Regions from separate parts of the Variovorax sp. OV084 genome, predicted to be linked through region 3. Evidence: predicted binding sites of a transcription regulator. Region 3 holds the regulator's gene; each other region holds the start of a gene.
The links. The regulator sigma-54, encoded in region 3, starts transcription at its own class of promoters, with help from an activator protein. The targets are predictions, from matches to a motif close to TGGCANGNAANCTGCTTT.
Positions count from the first base shown of each region.

Region 1: a site for sigma-54 is predicted at 2,881-2,898, ahead of BMW87_RS02070 (flavin monoamine oxidase family protein). Genes of this name have one in related genera too.
Region 2: a site for sigma-54 is predicted at 2,202-2,219, ahead of BMW87_RS26350 (nitrate regulatory protein). Genes of this name have one in related genera too.
Region 4: a site for sigma-54 is predicted at 1,902-1,919, ahead of BMW87_RS22425 (ammonium transporter). Genes of this name have one in related genera too.

Region 1 is NZ_FOII01000001.1:412,177-417,171, forward strand. It holds gene BMW87_RS02045 (AraC-like ligand-binding domain-containing protein) at 1-640, shown strand, start outside; gene BMW87_RS02050 (universal stress protein) at 647-1,072, opposite strand; gene BMW87_RS02055 (sulfite exporter TauE/SafE family protein) at 1,148-1,969, opposite strand; gene BMW87_RS02060 (cell division protein ZapA) at 2,275-2,607, opposite strand; gene BMW87_RS02065 (hypothetical protein) at 2,604-2,828, opposite strand; gene BMW87_RS02070 (flavin monoamine oxidase family protein) at 2,934-4,529, shown strand; gene BMW87_RS02075 (c-type cytochrome) at 4,555-4,977, shown strand.
Region 2 is NZ_FOII01000014.1:71,119-76,113, reverse strand. It holds gene BMW87_RS26365 (Hsp20/alpha crystallin family protein) at 1-210, shown strand, start outside; gene BMW87_RS26360 (alpha/beta hydrolase-fold protein) at 399-1,133, shown strand; gene tsaD (tRNA (adenosine(37)-N6)-threonylcarbamoyltransferase complex transferase subunit TsaD) at 1,090-2,130, opposite strand; gene BMW87_RS26350 (nitrate regulatory protein) at 2,250-3,512, shown strand; gene BMW87_RS26345 (CmpA/NrtA family ABC transporter substrate-binding protein) at 3,859-4,995, shown strand, end outside.
Region 3 is NZ_FOII01000004.1:361,306-366,300, forward strand. It holds gene lptB (LPS export ABC transporter ATP-binding protein) at 1-639, shown strand, start outside; gene rpoN (RNA polymerase factor sigma-54) at 657-2,258, shown strand; gene BMW87_RS14435 (phospholipase D family protein) at 2,269-3,876, shown strand; gene BMW87_RS14440 (LysE family translocator) at 3,884-4,531, opposite strand; gene BMW87_RS14445 (YceI family protein) at 4,551-4,995, opposite strand, start outside.
Region 4 is NZ_FOII01000010.1:13,630-18,624, forward strand. It holds gene BMW87_RS22420 (M14 family metallopeptidase) at 1-518, opposite strand, end outside; gene BMW87_RS22425 (ammonium transporter) at 629-1,831, opposite strand; gene BMW87_RS22430 (LytTR family DNA-binding domain-containing protein) at 1,983-2,876, opposite strand; gene BMW87_RS22435 (acyltransferase family protein) at 3,039-4,259, shown strand; gene BMW87_RS22440 (PaaI family thioesterase) at 4,189-4,623, opposite strand; gene BMW87_RS22445 (suppressor of fused domain protein) at 4,771-4,995, opposite strand, start outside.

The DNA of each region.
Region 1 (4,995 bases), on a different contig from region 3:
CGCGCTGTACGACAGCACGCGGCCTTATCAGCTGCTGTTCGACGAGTCCTTCGAGCAGATCGTGCTCAAGCTGCCCGGCGAACGCCTGCGCAGCGAACTGCGCGACACCGAGGCGCTGACGGCTACTACGGTGTCAGGCCGTGCGGGCGCGGGGCACCTGCTGCTGGGCATGATCCACACGCTGCGCGAAGACATCGATACGCTGCAGCCCACGTCGGCGCTTGCGGTGGCCAACGGCGTTCAGAACATCCTGGTGGCGGGGCTGCAGACGCTGCCTGCGGCGAGTGCGCCGTCGCTCAGCAACCTCACGGCGTATCACCTGGCGCGCGTGAAGCGGCTCATCGACGAGCAGCTGGCCGATCCCTCGCTGTCGGTGGGCACGCTGGCGGCGGGGTTGGGCGTGTCGGTGAGCCACATCCACCGCGTGTTCAGGAGCGAGCCGCTGACGCCGTCGCAGTACATCTGGGAGCGCAGGCTGGAGGCGTGCAGCCGCGACCTGCTGGAGCCGCGCCTCGCGGGCCGGCCGGTGGCCGAGATTGCCTATGGCCGCGGCTTCAACGACGCGGCGCATTTCAGCCGCGCGTTCCGCGAGCGCTTCGGCTGCTCGCCGCGCGAATGGCGGCAGCAGCGCATGCAGTAAGAAGGGCTACTGGACCAGCATCACCGTCGTGTTGGTTTCGGCGACCACCTTGGTGGCGACCGAGCCCATCAGCGCGCGGCCGAAGATGCCGTGGCCATGGGTGCCGAGCACGATCAGCCCGGCTTGTGCCGCCGCGGCCGACTTGAGGATTTCCTCGGCCACATGGCCGTGGCGCGAGTCGATCGTGTAGTTGCTCACGCCGCTCTCGGCGAACAGCGCCTTCACCGGGTCGAGCACCTTGGCGTTTTCCTCGGCGTAGTAGTCCGTCACCAATTCTTTGCTCAGGTGGCGCGCGACATGGCCCGAGATGCCGGTGCACACGTGCACCACCACCAGTTGGTGCCCGTCCACGAACATTGCGCGATTGGCAAGCAGGTAGTCGAGCGCCTTGCGGGTGTAGGCGCTGCCATCGACGGCGATGAGGATTTTCATGAAACCCTTATACGGCGCGGCTTCGCGCACCGCAACGGGGCGTACCTCAGGCCCGAAGGGCTTTGCCCGGCCAGATCAGCCGTGCAGGCCCTTCCAGAGCATGTAGGCCGCGAGCAGGTAAAGGATGCTCGCGAACACGCGCTTGAGCTTCTTCACCGGCAGGCTGTGCGCCGCCTTCGCGCCCAGCGGTGCGGTGAACACGCTGCACAGCGCGATCACGGCCAGCGCGGGCAGCCAGATGTAGCCGAAGGAGCCAGCCGGCAGGCCTTGCACCGACTGGCCGCTGACCGCATAGCCGAGCACGTTCGCCACCGCGATCGGGAAGCCCAGCGCCGCGCTGGTGGCCACCGCGTTGTGAATGGACACGTTGCACCACGTCATGAACGGCACGCTGATGAAGCCACCGCCCGCGCCCACCAGGCCCGAGATGAAGCCGATCGCGCCGCCCGCCGCGAGCTGGCCGCCCGTGCCCGGCATCTGCCGTGTGGGCGCGGGCTTCTTGTCGAGGAACATCTGCGTGGCCGAGAAGCCCACGAACAGCGCGAAGAAGATGGCCAGCGCAGTGCCCTTGAGCAGCGAGAACACGCCCAGGCTGCCAGCAAGGCTGCCGATGACGATGCCGGGCGCGAGCCGCCGCACGATGTCCCAGCGCACAGCGCCGCGCCGGTGGTGCGCGCGCACGCTGGACACCGAGGTGAAGATGATCGTCGCCATCGAGGTGGCGATGGCCATCTTCACCGCGAGGTCGGCCGGCACGCCGCGATGGCCCATGATGATCGTGATGAACGGCACCATCAGCATGCCGCCGCCGATGCCCAGCAGGCCCGCGAGAAAACCGGTGCCGAGGCCGAGAGCGGCGAGTTCGGCGATCAGGAGGGGGTCGAGCAGGGCAGCGATATTCACGGGAAAGTCACGCAAGAGAAGTGAGGGGTTGGAAAAAGCAACGGCCCCGAGCAGTGGATGCAGGGGGCCGTGGCAGGAAAAGGTGTCTGCAGGTGATGTGCCGGACCCGCATCCTGAACCAGGGTTCAGGTGGGCGAGGGCAGCAGGACTTCGGGTTCATCTGACGCGAGATGATCACGCCCGTCGAGCGATGTACCAAGCCCGGCTCCGGAGAGCATTGGAACAAGGAAATATTAAGCCCGACACAGTCTGCAGACGGACTGGATTTTACGCCTCGTCCGTCTTCGTGCCAGCCTTATTCAGAGTAAATGTCCATCGCCAGCCAGGGCCTGATCGAGTTTCTGGATGAGCTGCGTGGCCTTCGCGTCGGTTTCGACGCTGTCTGCAGCCGAAGTGGCAACTGGTGCCGCGGGCGCTGCGACAACAGCGGCCTGCTGCGCGGCGAGGTCGAACGCCAGGTTCAGCGAAGCCAGCACCGCGATGCGGTCACGGGCCTTGACTTTTCCGGCATCGCGGATCTTGCACATGGCTGCGTCCACGCGTTCGACGGCTTCGCGCAGCTGCGCCTCGCCGCCATCGGGGCAGCCGAGCAGATAGCTCTGGCCCATGATCTGTACTTCAATCTGCTTCATGCGGGGGAATCTTCGGAGGGTGGTTCAGCCGGCAACCGTTCGAGCAGGGCATCGAGGCGCGTACGTGCCGCAACGAGCCGCGACTTCAGGGCGTCGCGTTCGCGCGTGAGCGCATCGACCTGCTCCTGCAGCAGCGCATTGGTGCGTTGCACCTCTTCGTGACGCACAAGCAGTCGTTCAACACGCTCGGCGATCTGATCGATAGGGCTGGAGGCGGGCATGGTTGGCGATTGTAGTTTCCCAAGGAAGCGGCCCCCAGGCGGTGCCTGGGCGTGGCATGGATTCTGCTGCCTTCCAGTTGCCTTTCAAACTCCAATAGCCTGTCAATGACCACGAAGAACAACACTTTATTCAGTCGGCGCGACCTGCTTACGCTCATCGGCAAGACCGCAGGGGGCGGCGCGATGTACCAGGCGATGACCTCGCTGGGCTTTGCCGCCGAATCCAACTACAGCGGACCACCGAAGCTCGATGGTGCAAAGAAGGGTGCGTCGGTGCTGGTTCTTGGCGCAGGCCTGGCCGGCATGGCCGCCGCGCTCGAACTGCGCAACGCGGGCTACTCGGTCAAGGTCCTCGAGTTCAGCAATCGCGCGGGCGGCCGGTGCTGGACACTGCGCGGCGGCGACACCTTCACCGAGCTGGGTGGCGCCGTGCAGCAATGCGGCTTCGCCAAGGGCGAGTACTTCAATCCGGGGCCGTGGCGCATTCCCTATCACCACCATGCAGTGCTGGGCTACTGCAAGCGGCTGGGCGTGGCGCTGGAGCCCTTCGTCCAGGTCAACTACAACGCGCTGGTGCATTCGAGCAAGGCCTACGGCGGCAAGCCGCAGCGCTACCGCCACGTGCAGGCCGACTACCAGGGCTACGTCGCCGAGCTGCTCGGCAAGGCCACGACGCAGGGCAACCTCGACGCGGCGCTGACGAAGGAAGACAAGGAGAAACTGCTCGAAGGCCTGCGCCGCTGGGGCGCGCTCGACACGCAGTTCCGCTATCTCGAAGGCACCGTCAGCAGCGACCGCCGCGGCTATGAAGTCGATGCGGGCGGCGGCCTCATGCCGTTGGCCAAACCGTCGAAGCCGCTCGACATGAGCGAGCTGCTGCAATCGAATCTTTGGCGTTACATCGCCAGCGGGCAAGACTACGAATTCCAGAGCGCGATCTTCCAGCCCGTGGGCGGCATGGACATGATCGCCAAGGCCTTCCAGAAAGAAGTGGGCAGCCTGATCCGCTACGGCGCCAAGGTCACGAAGATCGAGCAGAACGACCGCGGCGTGACGGTCACCTACACCGATGCATCAAAGGGCGGCGCGGTCACGCAGGCCAAGGCCGACTGGTGCCTGTGCACCATTCCGCTGTCGGTGCTCAGCCAGATCGACATCCAGGTGGGCTCGGCAATGCAGGAGGCCATCAACGCCGTGCCTTACGGCGCTTCGGTGAAGGTGGGCCTGCAGTTCAAGCGCCGCTTCTGGGAAGAAGACGAGCACATCTACGGCGGCATCAGCTACACAGACCTGCCGATCTCGCGCATTTCGTATCCCTCGACGCGCTATGGCGCCAAGGGCAAGTCGGTGGTGCTGGGCGCCTACGTGTTCGACGGCCCGAACTCCTACGAATTCACCGCCATGGCGCCCGAGGAGCGCGTGCGCCGCGCGGTCGAGTTCGGCACGCAGCTGCATCCGCAGTACGCGAGCGAATTCGACAACGGCATTTCCGTGGGCTGGCACCGCGTGCCCGGCACGCACGGCTGCTACGGCATGTGGACCGACGAGACGCGCCAGAAGCACTACAAGAACCTGTGCCAGGTCGACGGCCGCATCGCGCTGGCTGGCGAGCACGCTTCCTACATTCCGGCCTGGCAGGAGGGCGCACTGCTCTCGTCGCTCGACGCCATCCAGCGGCTGCATGCCCGCGCCGTTGCGTGAAAGCCGAGTGAAGGACACACCCACCATGAACAACAACATCACGACCTTCAAGCGCGCGCTGCTCGGCCTTTCGCTGGGCGCGCTGGCCTCGGTGGCCGGCCAGGCTGCTTTCGCGCAGTCGCCGGAGCCCGTCTTTTCCGTCGGCCCCCGATTCCAGGAGAGCTCGGGCGAGGCGATCTACCGCGCGACCTGCCAGGGCTGCCACATGGCGCAGGGACAAGGGGCGAAGGGCGCAGGCGCCTATCCGGCGCTCGCCTCGAACCCGCGGCTCGCAAGCGCGGAGTACCCGCTCTACGTGGTGATCAATGGGCAGAAAGGCATGCCCGCCTTTGGCAAGATGCTGAGCGACGAGCAGATCGCTTCCGTGGTCGGCTACGCGCGTACCCATTTCGGCAACCAGTATCCTGACGCCATTGCGGCGGAGAGCGTCAAGAAGCTGCGGCCTTGATCGGCCTTCTTCTTTCGA
Region 2 (4,995 bases), on a different contig from region 3:
ACGCGCGAAGACCTCGCGATCAGCATCGAAGGCGCCGTGCTGCGCATCGACAGCAAGGCCGAAGCCAAGCGCCAGTTCAAGGCGGCCTACGAGCTGCCGCAGGACATCGACGTAGCCACCAGCGAAGCAAAGCTCGAGAACGGCGTGCTCACGCTGAAGCTCGGCAAGCTGGTCCCCGTGAGCCAGGCCACTCAGTTACAAATCAACTAATTTGGCCTATGCCCACAAGAGGAAAATGTTAGTTAAGGCCTCGTTTTGACTTTAAACGAGCACCTTATTCACAATAGCGCTAGATAACGTCACATGATGTGACGTTTTCTTAGAACTTTCTTCTTCGTGGGCGTCTCGTAAACGCACCGAACTCGCTACGGTGCGGTTCGGGTGCCCCCAAAGGCACCATGAAAACGCACCTTCAATCCGCCAACCCCAACGAACAATCCGACACGCTCCTGGTGTTCCTGCCCGGGGCGTACCTGAAGCCCGACGAGTTCGAGCGCGAAGGGTTCATCGCAGCCGTGCGCGAACGCCATCTGGCGGCCGACTCCCTGCTGGTGGACGCGGATGTTTCCTACTACTACGAACAGACGCTGAGCGATCGCCTCCACACCGAGGTCATCGAGCCGCAGCGCGCCAAGGGCTACAAGTCGATCTGGCTCGTGGGCATTTCCATCGGCGGCTTCGGCGCGCTCATTCACGAACTGGCGCGGCCGGGCTCGGTGGACGGCATCGTGGCGCTCGCGCCCTACCTGGGACGCCGGGTGCTCGGCGCGGAGATCAAGAAGGCCGGCGGCCTGCGCACCTGGCAGGCGCCTACCGGGCCGCAGCCCGACGAAGAGCCCGACCGCAAGCTCTGGCCCTTCTTCCAGCAGTACCTGGAAGCCCAGCCGTCGCAGAACCTGCCGCCGCTCTACCTGGGCTTCGGGCTCGACGACCGCTTTGCCAGCAACCACAAGCTGCTGGCCGACGCCCTGCCGCCGGGGCGCGTCTTCACGACCGAGGGTGGCCACGACTGGCCGCAGTGGCGCCAGCTGTGGCGCAATGTGCTGGACGTGCTGCCGCTGCCGGCAATCGGCCGATCAAAGCAACTGCTTACGCAGTCTCCGGTAGCGAAGCCATGGGCCATCGCGGCCTGACGTCGAAGGCATAGCGCTCGCTCGCCTGCGACAGCCCTGACTGCAGCCGCATTGCCGCAGCCATGGCGATCATCGCGCCGTTGTCGGTGCACAGGTGCAGCTCCGGGTAGTGCACGCGCACCTTGCGCTTCGCGCACGCAGCGTTCAGCTGTTCGCGCAGATTCCTGTTGGCTCCCACTCCTCCCGCCACCACCAAGCGCTTGAGCCCGGTCTGGTCGAGCGCGGCAAGCGACTTCTTAAGCAGCACCTCGACGATGGCCGCCTGCGTGGACGCGGCCAAGTCGGCCTTGTTCGCTTCGAGCTGGTCGCCGAGCTTCTTGGCCTGCGTGAGCACGGCCGTCTTCAGGCCGGCAAAAGAAAAATCGAGATCGCCGCTGTGCAGCAGCGGCCGCGGCAGCTTGAAGGCCGTGGCACTGCCGCCTTCGGCCAGCTTCGCGAGCCACGGCCCACCCGGGTACGGCAAGCCCATGAGCTTGGCGCTCTTGTCGAAGGCCTCGCCGGCCGCGTCGTCGATGGTTTCGCCGAGCAGCTCGTAGCGGCCCACGCCGTCCACCCGCATCAGCTGGGTGTGGCCGCCCGACACCAGCAGCGCGACGAACGGAAACTCCGGCGGATCGGCGCTCAGGAACGGCGACAGCAGATGCCCTTCAAGGTGATGCACGCCCAGCACCGGCTTACCCAGCGCCACGCCCAGCGCACAGGCCACGCCGGCGCCCACCAGCAGCGCGCCCGCCAGGCCCGGCCCGCGCGTGTAGGCCACCACGTCGATCTCGCCCAGCGTGCGGCCGGCTTCGGCCATGACGGCTTCGGTCAGCGGCAGCACGCGGCGAATGTGGTCGCGGCTGGCCAGTTCGGGCACCACGCCGCCGTAGGCCTGGTGCATGGCGATCTGGCTGTGCAGCGCGTGCGAAAGCAGCAGCGGCAGCGCGTCGCCGTGCGACTCGACCAGCGCCACGCCGGTTTCATCGCAAGATGATTCGATTCCCAACAAGAGCATGCCGCCGAGTGTAGGCGGCGCCCTCCCCCGGCACCCGCGAAGGGGCAAACGGCGGCGCTCTCCACTCCCCGAGGCACGGATGTTGCGTTGACCATGCCAGAGCCCCGCGCCCTCCCACCATGAAATCCGGACTGAGTTTTCTGATCGCTGCCCGTCGCTGCGAAATCGACGAGCTGGATCAACTCGCCCGCACCAGCGAACTGGTGAGCCTGATCGGCCGCCTCGTCCACGCGCTGCAGCGCGAGCGGGGCATGTCGAACATGTTCCTCACCTCTCGCGGCGCCCGCTTCGCCGACCAGCGCGGCCCGCAGATCGCCGAATGCATCGCGCTGGAGCAAGAGGTGCGCGCCGGCTTCGACCAGCTCGAGGCCGACAACCACCGCGGCGCGGGCACCGGCAACAGCGCGCGCCTGTTCAGCCGCATCGCATGGGTGCTCCCCGGGCTGGACGCCCTGCCCGGCCTGCGCCGCCGCATCGATGCGCTCGAGCTGAAGCCGGCGCAATCCACCGCCGCGTTCGCCAAGCTCGTCGCCGGCCTGCTGTCGGTGGTGTTCGAGGCGGCCGACGGCGCCACCGACCCCGAGATCTCGCGCCTGCTGGTCGCGATGTTCAACTTCATGCAGGGCAAGGAATTCGCCGGCCAGGAGCGCGCCTTCGGCTCCGCAGCGCTGGCGCTGGGCCGCAGCGACGAGGCGCAGCGCCTGCAGTGGCTGCACCTGATCGAATCGCAGGAACGCTGCTTCCAGGTGTTCACCGATTTCTCCGGCGAGGCGGTGCTCGCGCTGTGGCGCAACAGCCAGCCCGATGCCGAAGTGGCCGAGCTCGAACGCATCCGCCGGCGCGGCGCCGCCTCCACGCCGGCTGACGTGCCGCTCAGCCAGGCCTGGTTCGACTGCTGCACCCGCCGCATCGACGCCATGAAGATCGTCGAGGACCGCCTGGCCGCCGACCTGCGCGCGCTGTGCGAGCGAAAAACCGTGCAGGCGCGCAGCGAGCTGCAGGAATACCGGCAGCTGCTCGACACGCTGGCCCCGCAGGCCGGTGCCCTGTTCTTCGATGACGCCGACGCGCAGTCGGCCGCTCCCGCGCAGTTCGGCCGCCATCTCGAACGCTCGGTGCTCGACATGGTCCAGGAACAGTCGCACCGCCTGCAGGCCATGAGCGACGAGCTCGAAACCGTGCGCGCCTCGCTCAACGAACGCAAGATCGTCGAACGCGCCAAGGGCCTGCTGATGGCGCACCGCCGACTCAGCGAAGAAGACGCGCACAAGATGCTGCGCCAGACCGCCATGAACCAGAAACGGCGGCTGGTCGACGTGGCCGAGTCGATGCTGGCAATGGCCGACTACCTGCCCATGCTCGACCGCGCGCCGCCGCGTTGAAGCGGTCCGGACCGTTCAACTTGGTGCAGTGCACAACAACCGTGCCATCCGGCGCTTCCCGGCCTGATCGGGCCCTCTCCCATGCTGTGCGGCCGCACCCCGCTACTTTCTTGATAGCAGCTCATGGCACCTGAAGGCTGGCACACCGCTTGCAAGCAATAAGTTCGTAGGCCCCTCAATGGGTCTTCAGGCAGGTGGCACCCAACGGCGGGTGTCTCCCACCGAACCGGACAAAGGCGTCCCCATCCCGCAAGGGCTCGTTTTCGAGCAGCCCCTGCGCGGTGCGGACGCCTTTTCGTTTTTGTCTTTCTTGTTTGTTGTTTGTCTTCAACCGGAGCCCCGCCCCATGACCGACCTGCTCAAAACCCGCCTCAGCCGACGCCGCGTATTGCAAGCCGCTGCCATCGGCGCCGTCGGCATCGACCCGGCGCTGCGCGCCGCCGTCTGGGCCCAGGGCTCGGACAAGCCCGAGAAGGAAGAAGTGAAGATCGGCTTCATCCCGCTGACCGACTGCGCCAGCGTGGTGATGGCCTCGGTGCTCGGCATCGACAAGAAGTACGGCGTGAAGATCGTGCCCAGCAAGGAAGCCAGTTGGGCCGGCGTGCGCGACAAGCTGGTCAACGGCGAGCTCGACATGGCGCACGTGCTCTACGGCCTCGTCTACGGCGTGCACCTCGGCGTCAGCGGCCCCAAGAAGGACATGGCCGTGCTCATGACCCTCAACAACAACGGCCAGGCCATCACGCTGTCGAAGAAGCTCTCGGACAAGGGCGCGGTCGATGCGGCCTCGCTCGCCAAGCTCATCGCCAGCGAGAAGCGCGAATACACCTTCGCGCAGACCTTCCCCACCGGCACGCACGCCATGTGGCTCTACTACTGGCTCGCCTCCGCCGGCATCGACCCGTTCAAGGACGTGAAGAACATCACCGTGCCGCCGCCGCAGATGGTGGCCAACATGCGCGTGGGCAACATGGACGGCTACTGCGTGGGCGAACCCTGGGGCCAGCGCGCGATCATGGACGGCATCGGCATCACGGCCATCACCACGCAGGACATCTGGAAGGACCACCCCGAGAAGGTGCTCGGCACCACGGCCGAGTTCACCAAGAAGTACCCGAACACCGCGCGCGCCGTGACCGCCGCCATCCTCGAGGCCGGCAAGTGGATCGACACCGGCCTGCAGAACAAGAACAAGATGGCCGAGACCATCGCCGACAAGAGCTACGTCAACACCAGCGTGGACGCCATCAACCAGCGCATCCTGGGCCGCTACACCAACGGCCTGGGCAAGAGCTGGGACGACCCCAACCACATGAAGTTCTACAACGGCGGCGCCGTGAACTTCCCGTACCTGTCGGACGGCATGTGGTTCCTCACGCAGCACAAGCGCTGGGGCCTGCTGAAGGAACACCCCGACTACCTGAAGGTGGCCACCGAGATCAACCGCATCGACATCTACAAGCAGGCTGCCGCAGCCACGCAG
Region 3 (4,995 bases):
GGCGCGGGCAAGACCACCTCGTTCTACATGATCGTGGGGCTGGTGCGCGCCGACGCGGGCGACATCAGCATCGACGGCGAGCCCATCGCCCACATGCCGATCCATCGCCGCGCCCGCATGGGCCTGAGCTACCTGCCGCAGGAAGCCTCGATCTTCCGCAAGCTCACGGTCGAGGAAAACGTGCGCGCCGTGCTCGAGCTCCAGAGCGAGCCCGACGAGAACGGCAAGATGGCGCCGCTGTCGAAGCAGCACATGGACGAGCGCCTGGCCGAGCTGCTGGCCGACCTGCGCGTCGACCACCTGCGCGATTCGCCCGCGCTCGCGCTGTCGGGCGGCGAGCGCCGCCGCGTCGAAATTGCGCGTGCGCTGGCTACGCAGCCGCGCTTCATCCTGCTGGACGAGCCCTTCGCCGGCATCGACCCGATCGCGGTGATCGAGATCCAGCGGATCATCAGCTTCCTGAAAGAGCGCGGCATCGGCGTGCTCATCACCGACCACAACGTGCGTGAAACGCTGGGCATCTGCGATCACGCTTTCATCATCAGCGACGGGCATGTGCTGGCACAAGGCACACCCTCGGAGATCGTCGACAACGCCGAAGTACGCAGGGTGTACTTGGGCGAACACTTCCGCATGTAAGGGCGGGAGCGGTTCCCATGAAGCAAGGGCTATCCCTTCGCGTCTCGCAGCATCTGGCGTTGACGCCACAGCTGCAGCAGTCGATCAGGCTGCTTCAACTCTCCACGCTCGAACTGAGCCAGGAGGTGGAGCAGATGCTCGACGAGAACCCGTTCCTCGAGCGCACGGCTGAAGAAGCGGCGCGCGAGGAATTCGGGCTCGACACGGCCGATGCCCCGGTGCCGCGCGACGACGGCGGCGATAGCGGCGACGGCGAAAGCGACTTCGCTTCGCCCGCCGCCAGCGCGTCCACTGCTTCCACCGAAACCAGCACCACCACCACGGCCGACACCGACGGCCCCGCTGCCGAGATCACCGAGCGCGAGCCCGACTGGGAAGGCGACGGCACCGTCGACATGGCGCCCGACGACAGCGAATGGGGCAGCGATGCGCCCGCGCGCCAGAACAACCTCGGCGACGACGAACGTGCCGACGCCACCGAACTCGCGCGCAGCCAGGAGTCGCTGCAGTCCTTCCTGCACCGCCAGGCCCTGAGCCTGCGCCTGAACGAGAACGACAGCGCCGCGCTGCGCTTTCTCATCGAATCGCTCAACGACGACGGCTACCTGGAAGACTCGCTGCCCGCACTGGCCTCGGGCCTGGCCGGCGACGACAACGACCAGTTCGACGACCTCGTGCATCACTTTCAGGTGGCGCTCGGCCTGCTGCAAAGCCTGGAACCCGCCGGCGTCGGCGCTCGCGACCTCGGCGAATGCCTGGGCATCCAGCTGCGTGCCCTGGCCCGCGAGGACGAGACCGACGAGGAAGAGCTGGTCCGCAAGACCGCCATCGCCATCTGCAAGCAGCCAATGGAGCTGCTCGCGCGCCGCGACTTCAAGCGCCTGGCCACGCTCACCCGCAGCAACGAGGAGCTGGTGCGCTCGGCGCTGCAGATCATCGCGCGGCTCGAGCCCAAGCCGGGTCGGCGCTTCGTCGACGTCGAGCGCAACATCGTCATTCCCGACGTGATCGTCACCAAGACGGGCCGCGGCACCAATGTGAAGTTCCGCGTCATGCTGAACCCCGAGGTGATGCCGCGCCTGCGCGTGCACGACATCTATGCCGGCGCACTCAAGTCGCACAAGGGCGAAGGCAGCCAGGCGCTGTCGCAGCGGCTGCAGGAGGCGCGCTGGTTCATCAAGAACATCCAGCAGCGCTTCGACACCATCCTGCGCGTGAGCAACGCCATCGTCGAGCGGCAGAAGAGCTACTTCGTGCACGGCGAACTCGCGATGCGCCCGCTGGTGCTGCGCGAGATCGCCGACGAACTGGGCCTGCACGAATCGACCATCTCGCGCGTGACCACCGCCAAGTACATGGCCACGCCCTTCGGCACGGTCGAGCTCAAGTACTTCTTCGGCTCGGCGCTGGGCACCGAAACCGGCGGCAATGCGTCGAGCACCGCGGTGCGCGCGCTGATCAAGCAGTTCGTCAGCTCCGAGAGCATCAAGAAGCCGCTGTCGGACAGCCAGATCTCCGAGATGCTGAAAGAGCAGGGCATCGAGTGCGCGCGCCGCACCGTGGCCAAGTACCGCGAGGCGCTGCGCATCGCGCCCGCCAACCTGCGCAAGGCCCTGTAGAAAGCCACCGATGACCCGTCGCCTGCCGTCGCTTTCGCGTTGTGGGCATTGGGTTTTCGTCATGGCTGCGGTCTTGCTGTTCGCAGGCTGCGCCACATTGCCCGACGAGGCGCCGCGCCCGCCCACCAAGGCCATGGCCGTGTCAGCCGACACCGCGCTCGGCAAGATCGCGCTGGCCTCCCAGCCCGACCCCGACCTGAGCGGCTTTCGCCTCATGCCCGGCGGCGACTTCGCCTTCGACACCCGTATCCAGCTGGCCCGCCGCGCGCAGCTCACGCTCGACGTGCAGTACTACCAGATCGAGAACGACGAGACCGGCCGCTACCTGATGCGCACCCTGCGCGACGCCGCCCAGCGCGGCGTGCGCGTGCGGCTGCTGATGGACGACCTCTACACCTCCGGCGAAGACGAGCTGCTGCTCGGCCTGGCCGCCACGCCCAACGTGGAGCTGCGCCTGTTCAACCCGTTCCCGGCCGGGCGCGGCAGCCTGCTGAAGCGCTTCAGCGCGTCGCTCTTCGACTTCAGCCGCGTCAACCGCCGCATGCACAACAAGCTGTTCATTGCCGACGGCGCGATGGCGGTGGCGGGCGGGCGCAACATCGGCAACCAGTATTTCAGGCGCACGGCGGGGGAGAACTTCCTCGACCTCGACACCTTCGTCACCGGCGCGCTGATCCCGCGGCTGGGCAGCCTGTTCGACCAGTACTGGAACAGCATCTACGTGCGGCCGATCCAGTCGGTGGTGGCCAGCGACCTGTCGCGCGAGGAGCTGCAGAAGCGCTTCGACGTCGCCACCGGCCTCGACACCACGCCACCACCGCCGCCGCCCGCGCCCAACGACCTGCTTGGCTACAGCCCGATGGCGGAAGACCTGAACGCCGGCAAGCTCGGACTGATCTGGGCCACCGCAGAGGCCTACGCCGATTCGCCCGAGCGCGTGATCGGCAAGACCACGTCCTACGGCGGCGTGCCGCTGCTGGACGTCGACAGCGTGCGCTACAACGTGGTCGAGCAGATGCGCCGTGCGCGCTCCGAGGTGACCATCGTCTCGCCCTACCTCATTCCGGGCGCCTCGGGGCTGGAGGTGATGCGCGAGATCCGCGGCCGCAACGTGAAGATCAGCGTCGTCACCAATTCGCTGGCCGCCACCGACGAGCCGCTGGTGCACACCGCCTACCGCCGCTACCGGCCCGACATGCTCAAGCTCGGCGCCGACCTCTACGAACTGAGCTCCACGCGCACCCGGCGCAGCGTGCGGCTCGGCCTGTTCGGCACCTCGGTAGGCAGGCTGCATGCCAAGTCGGCGGTGATCGACCGGCGCATTCTTTTCGTCGGCTCGATGAATTTCGATCCGCGCTCGGAGACGCACAACACCGAGATCGGTCTCTTCATCCGCAGCCCCGAGATGGCGCAACAGGCGCTCAAGCTCATCGACGTGCTCAAGCAGCAGGGCGCCTACCGGCTGCGCTTTGCCGAGGGCAGCAACGAGTCGCGCATCGAATGGGTCAGCGACGACGCCGGCAAGCTCACCGTGCTGAGCGAGGAGCCCGACTCCGGCTTCTGGGACCGGACCATGCTCGAATTGCTGGCGCCGCTGACGCCGGAGAGCCTGTTGTAGCGTCGGCTCAGTTGCCGCGCACGGCCGACCAGATCAGCCGCAGGCCCAGCAGCCCCATCACGCCGCCGGCGGCCCGGTCGATCCAGACCTTGTAGCGCAGGTAGGTCGAGCGTGGCGCTGCCGAGGAAAGCGCCAGCGCCACGATGGCGTACCAGCCCGTCTCGATGCAGAAGATGACCGCCGGCACCGCCAGTGCGAGCACCAGCGGCACCTCGCGCGGCAGGAAGGCCGCGAAGATGCTGGCGTAGACCACGGCAGTCTTCGGGTTGCTGACCTGCGTGGCCAGGCCCAGCAGGAAGGTGCGGCCGCTGCGGCCCTGCTGGCGCGGCGACCCGTCCGTCTCTTGCGCCGCCACGGCCAGCGGCTGCCGCGCGCCGCTCCAGATGCGAAAGCCCAGGTAGACGAGGTAGGCGCCCCCCAGGCCCTTGATGGCCACGTACAGCGCCGGCACGGCCAGGAACGCCGCCTGCAGCCCGGCCAGCGCGGCGATCGCGAAGACCAGCCCGCCGGCACCCATGCCCAGCGCTGCGGCCAGTCCGTCGGTGCGCGAGGTCACGGCGGTGCGGGCCACCATCACGAAGCTGGGGCCGGGACTCATCGCGCCCACAGTCATGGCGCCGGCGATGCCGAGCAGCGAAAGGGTGGTGTCCATCATGGCCTTGCCTTCTCCGGTGTCACTGCACGTTGACCGCTTCGACCTGCACCAGCAGCTTCACCTTGTTCTCGAAGCCGAAGTTCAGCCCCCAGGTGATGCCCCAGTCGCTGCGCTCCACGGTCGTCTCGAAGTCGCCGCCGCACACCTGGCGGTTGATCAGCGGGCTCAGGTAGCAGTTGAAGCGCACGGCCTTCAGCGTCACCGGCTTGGTCTGGCCCATCAGCGTGAGCGTGCCCGGCACGTCGACCACCTTGCCGCCGCTGAAGTCGATGCGGTCGGCCACGAAGCGGCCGGTCGGAAACTCGGCCACGTTGAAGAAGTCCTTGCTTTGCACGTGGCGGTTGAGCAGGTCGACGCCGGTGTTGATGGAGCTGATGTCCATCGTGATGTCGACCTTGCCGCTGGCGCCGGTACCGTCGATCTGCACGGAGCCGTCCTTGGTGCTGAAGCGGCCCCGGTTGGTG
Region 4 (4,995 bases), on a different contig from region 3:
GGCATCACGAGGTGCACCGACGGGCGGCCGATGGCCAGCGCGACCTTGGCATTGCGCTCGAAAGCCGGGTACACCCAGAACGGCACGACGGGCTGGCTGGTCGAATGGATGTCGAGGATGTGGTCGGCCGCGTCCACCACCGGACGCAAGATGCGCGCACGGCTCAGCTCGGGGCTGTCTTCAGTGCCATCGAGCCACTCGGGTGACCAGATGCGGTTGAGGTTGTGCACGAGCTGGCGGCTGTCGAAGGGCAGAGCTTCGTTGAAGGACTCGTACGCTGCCACGTTGGCAAAGCTCACGGTGAGGGTGCCGATCTTCGGGCGCACGTCGTTGTCGAGCAGGTGCGTGGCCGCCGTCATGCCGCAGATCTCGTTGCCGTGCGTCAGCGCGTTGATCAGCACGTGCGGGCCGGGCTTGCCGGACTCGAAGCGGTGCACGTAGTCGACGCCGGTGTTGCCCTTGCGGTAGGCGGAGAGGTCGCGGGGGAGGACTTCGAGGGCGGGGGGAGATTGGGTCATGGGCGTCAGAAAATGGAACGAAGCGGTCCGGCAAGTTTGCTACAGGGCGCGCGTTCGTGCTGAGCGGCCCTGCGCGAAGCAAACACAGACCCGCCCTGCCGCACTGGTGACTACCAGTTGACCTCGCGCTCCGGCGTGGCCGAGATGTGGTGAATCGACAGATCGGCGCCGTCGTACTCCTCCTCCTGCGACAGCCGCAGCCCCAGCGAGGCCTTCAGCGCGCCGTACACCGCCGCGCCCGCCAGCCCCGCCCATGCCACGCCGATGACGGTGCCGATGAGCTGCGCCCACACGTTCACACCGCCGATGCCGCCCAGCGCCTGCGTGCCGAAGATGCCCGCTGCGATACCGCCCCAGGTGCCGCACAGGCCGTGCAGCGGCCACACACCGAGCACGTCGTCGATCTTCCATTTGTTCTGCGTGAGCGTGAACATCTTGACGAAGATGGCGCCCGCCACGCCGCCCACCACCAGCGCGCCCAGCGGGTGCATCAGGTCGGAGCCGGCGCACACGGCCACGAGCCCCGCGAGCGGGCCGTTGTAGACGAAGCCCGGGTCGTTCTTGCCCATGGCCAGCGCCACCAGCGTGCCGCCGACCATTGCCATCAGCGAGTTGACGGCCACCAGGCCCGAAATCTTGTCGATGCTCTGCGCGCTCATCACGTTGAAGCCGAACCAGCCTACGCACAGCACCCACGCGCCCAGCGCCAGGAACGGAATGTTCGACGGCGGATGCGCGCTCAGCGAGCCGTCGCCCCGGTAGCGGTTGCGCCGCGCGCCCAGCAGCAGCACCGCCGGCAGCGCCAGCCAGCCGCCCACCGCGTGCACTACCACCGAGCCCGCGAAGTCATGAAACTCATGGCCGGTGAGCGAGGCAATCCAGCCCTGGATGCCGAAGTGCTTGTTCCAGGCGATGCCCTCGTACAGCGGGTAGACGAAGCCGACGATCACCGCCGTGGCGATCAGCTGCGGCCAGAACTTGGCGCGCTCGGCAATGCCGCCCGAAATGATGGCCGGGATGGCCGCCGCGAAGGTGAGCAAAAAGAAGAACTTCACCAGCTCGTAGCCGCTTCTTGCCGACAGTTCGGTGGCGCTCACGAAGAAATGCGTGCCGTAGGCCACGCCATAGCCCACCAGGAAATACACGATGGTCGAGACCGAGAAGTCGACCAGGATCTTCACCAGCGCATTGACCTGGTTCTTCTTGCGCACTGTCCCCAGTTCGAGAAAAGCAAAACCGGCGTGCATGGCCAGGACCATGATGGCGCCGAGAAGGATGAACAGCGCGTCTGCGCCCTGTTTGAGTGCGTCCATTGGAGCTTCTTGCTGATTTTTGGTTTGAATTGGTGCGCCGCACCCGAATCACCCGGAGCGGCGGGCCAATGAAGCAAAAATGGTGCCTAAGGCTCTTCAATGGTGCGTTGCGAACCAATAGCGGGCTTTACTCAGCCCGCGATGCACCGGATCAGCCCGCCCCGGCGCGCAGTGCGTCCCGGTAGCGGCGGCTGCAGGGCACGGTGGTGCCGTCGTGCATGTGCAGCCGGGCGTCGCCGCCATCCAGCGGCTCGATTTCCTTGATACGCCCCAGGTTCACGGCGTGGCTGCGGTGCACGCGCACGAAGCGGGCGGGGTCGAGCTGGGTCAGGAAGTCGGTCAGCGTGGCGCGCAGCAGGTAGTCGTGGCCGTTGACGTGCAGGCCGACGTAGTTGCCCTCGGCCTGGAGCCAGTCGATGTCGGTGGCGGCGATGAGGAATTCGCGACGCAGCTTGCGCACCAGAAAGCGCTCGGGGCGCGCAGGCTGCGGGGTTTCGGGTTCGACGGGCTCCGGCTCCGCCGGTGCTTCGGGCGCATCGAGCACCCGCGCCTCGCCCTGCAGCCGCAGCATGAACAGCCGGTACGCCCAGATGCCGAAGACGATGCTCGCATACACCCGCACGTCCTTCAGGTACTCGTAGCCCCACTGGCTGACCCAGCCGCCGAAGTCGTAGCGCTCGCCGGCCATGGCATAGACCAGCGCCCGCAGCCCGAACATGCCCACCACGTGGATCACGCTGAAGACCACGCTGGCCACTGCATGCCAGGCCACGAAGCGCAGCACGTGGGTGCGCACCAGCGGCGACAACCGGCGCTCGACGGCAACCAGCGCCGGAACCAGCAGCAACAGCACCAGGTGGCTCGAACCCTCCCAGGTCGCAACCTCCCAGTTGGCACGTGGCACGGCGCGCGTGCGCACGTCGACGATCGCCACCATCGTGCTGAACACGGCCTGCAACGTCATCAGAACGATCCAGAACACCACCTCCACGTAGCGGCGGACTGGCTCGTAGCGCTCGTACAGGTTCTTGCGGGGGTCTCCCATGGCCGGGATTCTCCCGAAAACGGGCCTTGGGGCGGCGAATTTCGTCCAGTTTCGTCCCTCAGGGCCACCGCTCGTCACAGAGCGCGGGCGATCCATCCCCCAGGTGTGCCGCGCAGGAGCCACGGGGCCGAGCATTGCGGCTCCCAGCTTCGAGGAGTTCAGATGACCACCCAAAACCTCCCGCCCGACCATCGCCGCCACGACATCGACGCCCTGCGCGCGCTGGCCTTCCTGTTCGTCATCCTCTATCACGTGGGCATGTACTACGTGGCCGACTGGCCCTGGCACCTCAAGAGCCCGCATGCAGCCGAATGGCTGCAGTGGCCGATGCGCATCCTGAACCTCTGGCGCATGGATCTCGTCTTCCTGATCTCCGGCGTATCGCTCGGCTTCCTCAGCCGGGGCCAGGGCACCTGGGGCCTGTTGCGCAGCCGGGGCCTTCGGCTGATGCTGCCGCTGGCCTTCGGCATGGCGGTGATCGTGCCCTACCAGGCCTATGCGCAGGGCGTGGCCAACGGGCTGGTCGCGCCGGGCTTCGGTGCCTTCCTGCTGCGCTACCTGTCGATGGCCGAGCCGTGGCCGAAGCGGGCCTTCGATGGCGCGGAGTTCGGCATCACCTGGAACCATCTCTGGTACCTGCCCTACCTCTTTACCTACACGGCGCTGGTCGCGCTGACGCTGCCGCTGTGGAACTCCGCCGCCGGCCAGTGGCTGCGCCGCGGCTTCAACGGCCTGCGTGGCTGGAAGCTGCTGTTGCTGCCTGTGGTGCCGCTGCTCGTCTTCACGATGCTGCTGGCCTCGCGCTTTCCGCCCACGCACAACCTGGTGCGCGACTTCCACCTGCACAGCCTCTACTTCACGATGTTTCTCTACGGCTACTGGATGGGCGTGGACACCGGCGTGTGGAAGGAGCTTGAGCGGCTGCGCCGCGTGTCGCTCGCGCTGGCGGTCGCGGTGATCGCCATCTTCATCGCGCTGCGCACCGGCGCGAAGGGCCCGGCCGCCGGCCCGCTGATGGACACCCTGCGCATGCTCTACCTGTGGCTGGCCGTCGCCACCATCCTCGGCCATGGCCATCGCCACCTGAACCGCCCGTGGCCCTGGCTGCGCTGGGCCAACGAATCGGTGTACCCGTGGTACGTGCTGCACCAGACGCTGATCATCGTCGGCGTGACCGCGCTGGCTCCGCTCGCGCTCGGCCCGGTGATCGAGCCCGCGCTGCTGGTGGCGTTGACGCTTTTCGGCTGCTGGGCGCTGACGGATGGGCTGATCCGCCGCTTCAACGTGCTGCGGCCGCTGTTCGGGCTGAAGCTCAGGCGCGCGGCTTCAGCTGAAGCTCGTCCACGGGAACGAGGATTGCGTTCCCCGTCGCCACGAGCTTGAGTGCATCGTCGCCCTTGCCTTCGGGCTGCGCATAGAGCTCGGACGCGACAAACACCTGCTTGCGCCCGGCCTTCGCCACGCGCCCGCGCGCCACGAAGGCACTGCCCACCGCGGGCGACATGAAGTTGACCGAGAAGTGCGAAGTCATCACGCGGCCCGCCAGCGTGCCGGCCGCGTAGCCGCTCACGGTGTCGAGCAACGCGGAGATCATCCCCGCATGAAGGAAGCCGGCGAACTGCCCCATGTCTTCCGCGCGCCAGTTCATGCGCAGTTCAGCCTCGCCGTTGCCGGCCTGGGTGGCCTCGATGCCGGCCCAGCGATTGAAGGAAGCGGCCGCGTTGGTGGCCTTGACGATCTCGAGCATGGCGTGTCCTTTGCGAGTGGGTGAGAAGTGGTTCGATCCACTCTACGAACCGCTCATGGCAAACGCCGTCACACGCGTGACGAAAGGGGTCGTGTGCAGTTGCATTGGCGACAGCGGCGACAGCTGCACCATCGCGCCGACCGGCAATCAGCCGACGGTGCGCACCACATTTCCCTGCGGATCCCTGATCGTCGTCTTCTGGACCTTCCAGCGCACGGCGCCGAAACCGGGCACCTCGTACGTGCCTGCGACCGGCTTCAGCGTGCGGGCCAGTTCGCGCACGGTGGCGTCGCTCAGGTGCAATGTCAGCTTGCCGTCTTCCTCGGCCACGCGGTCGGCATCACCGTGCTCGAAGACCAGGGCGCGCTCACG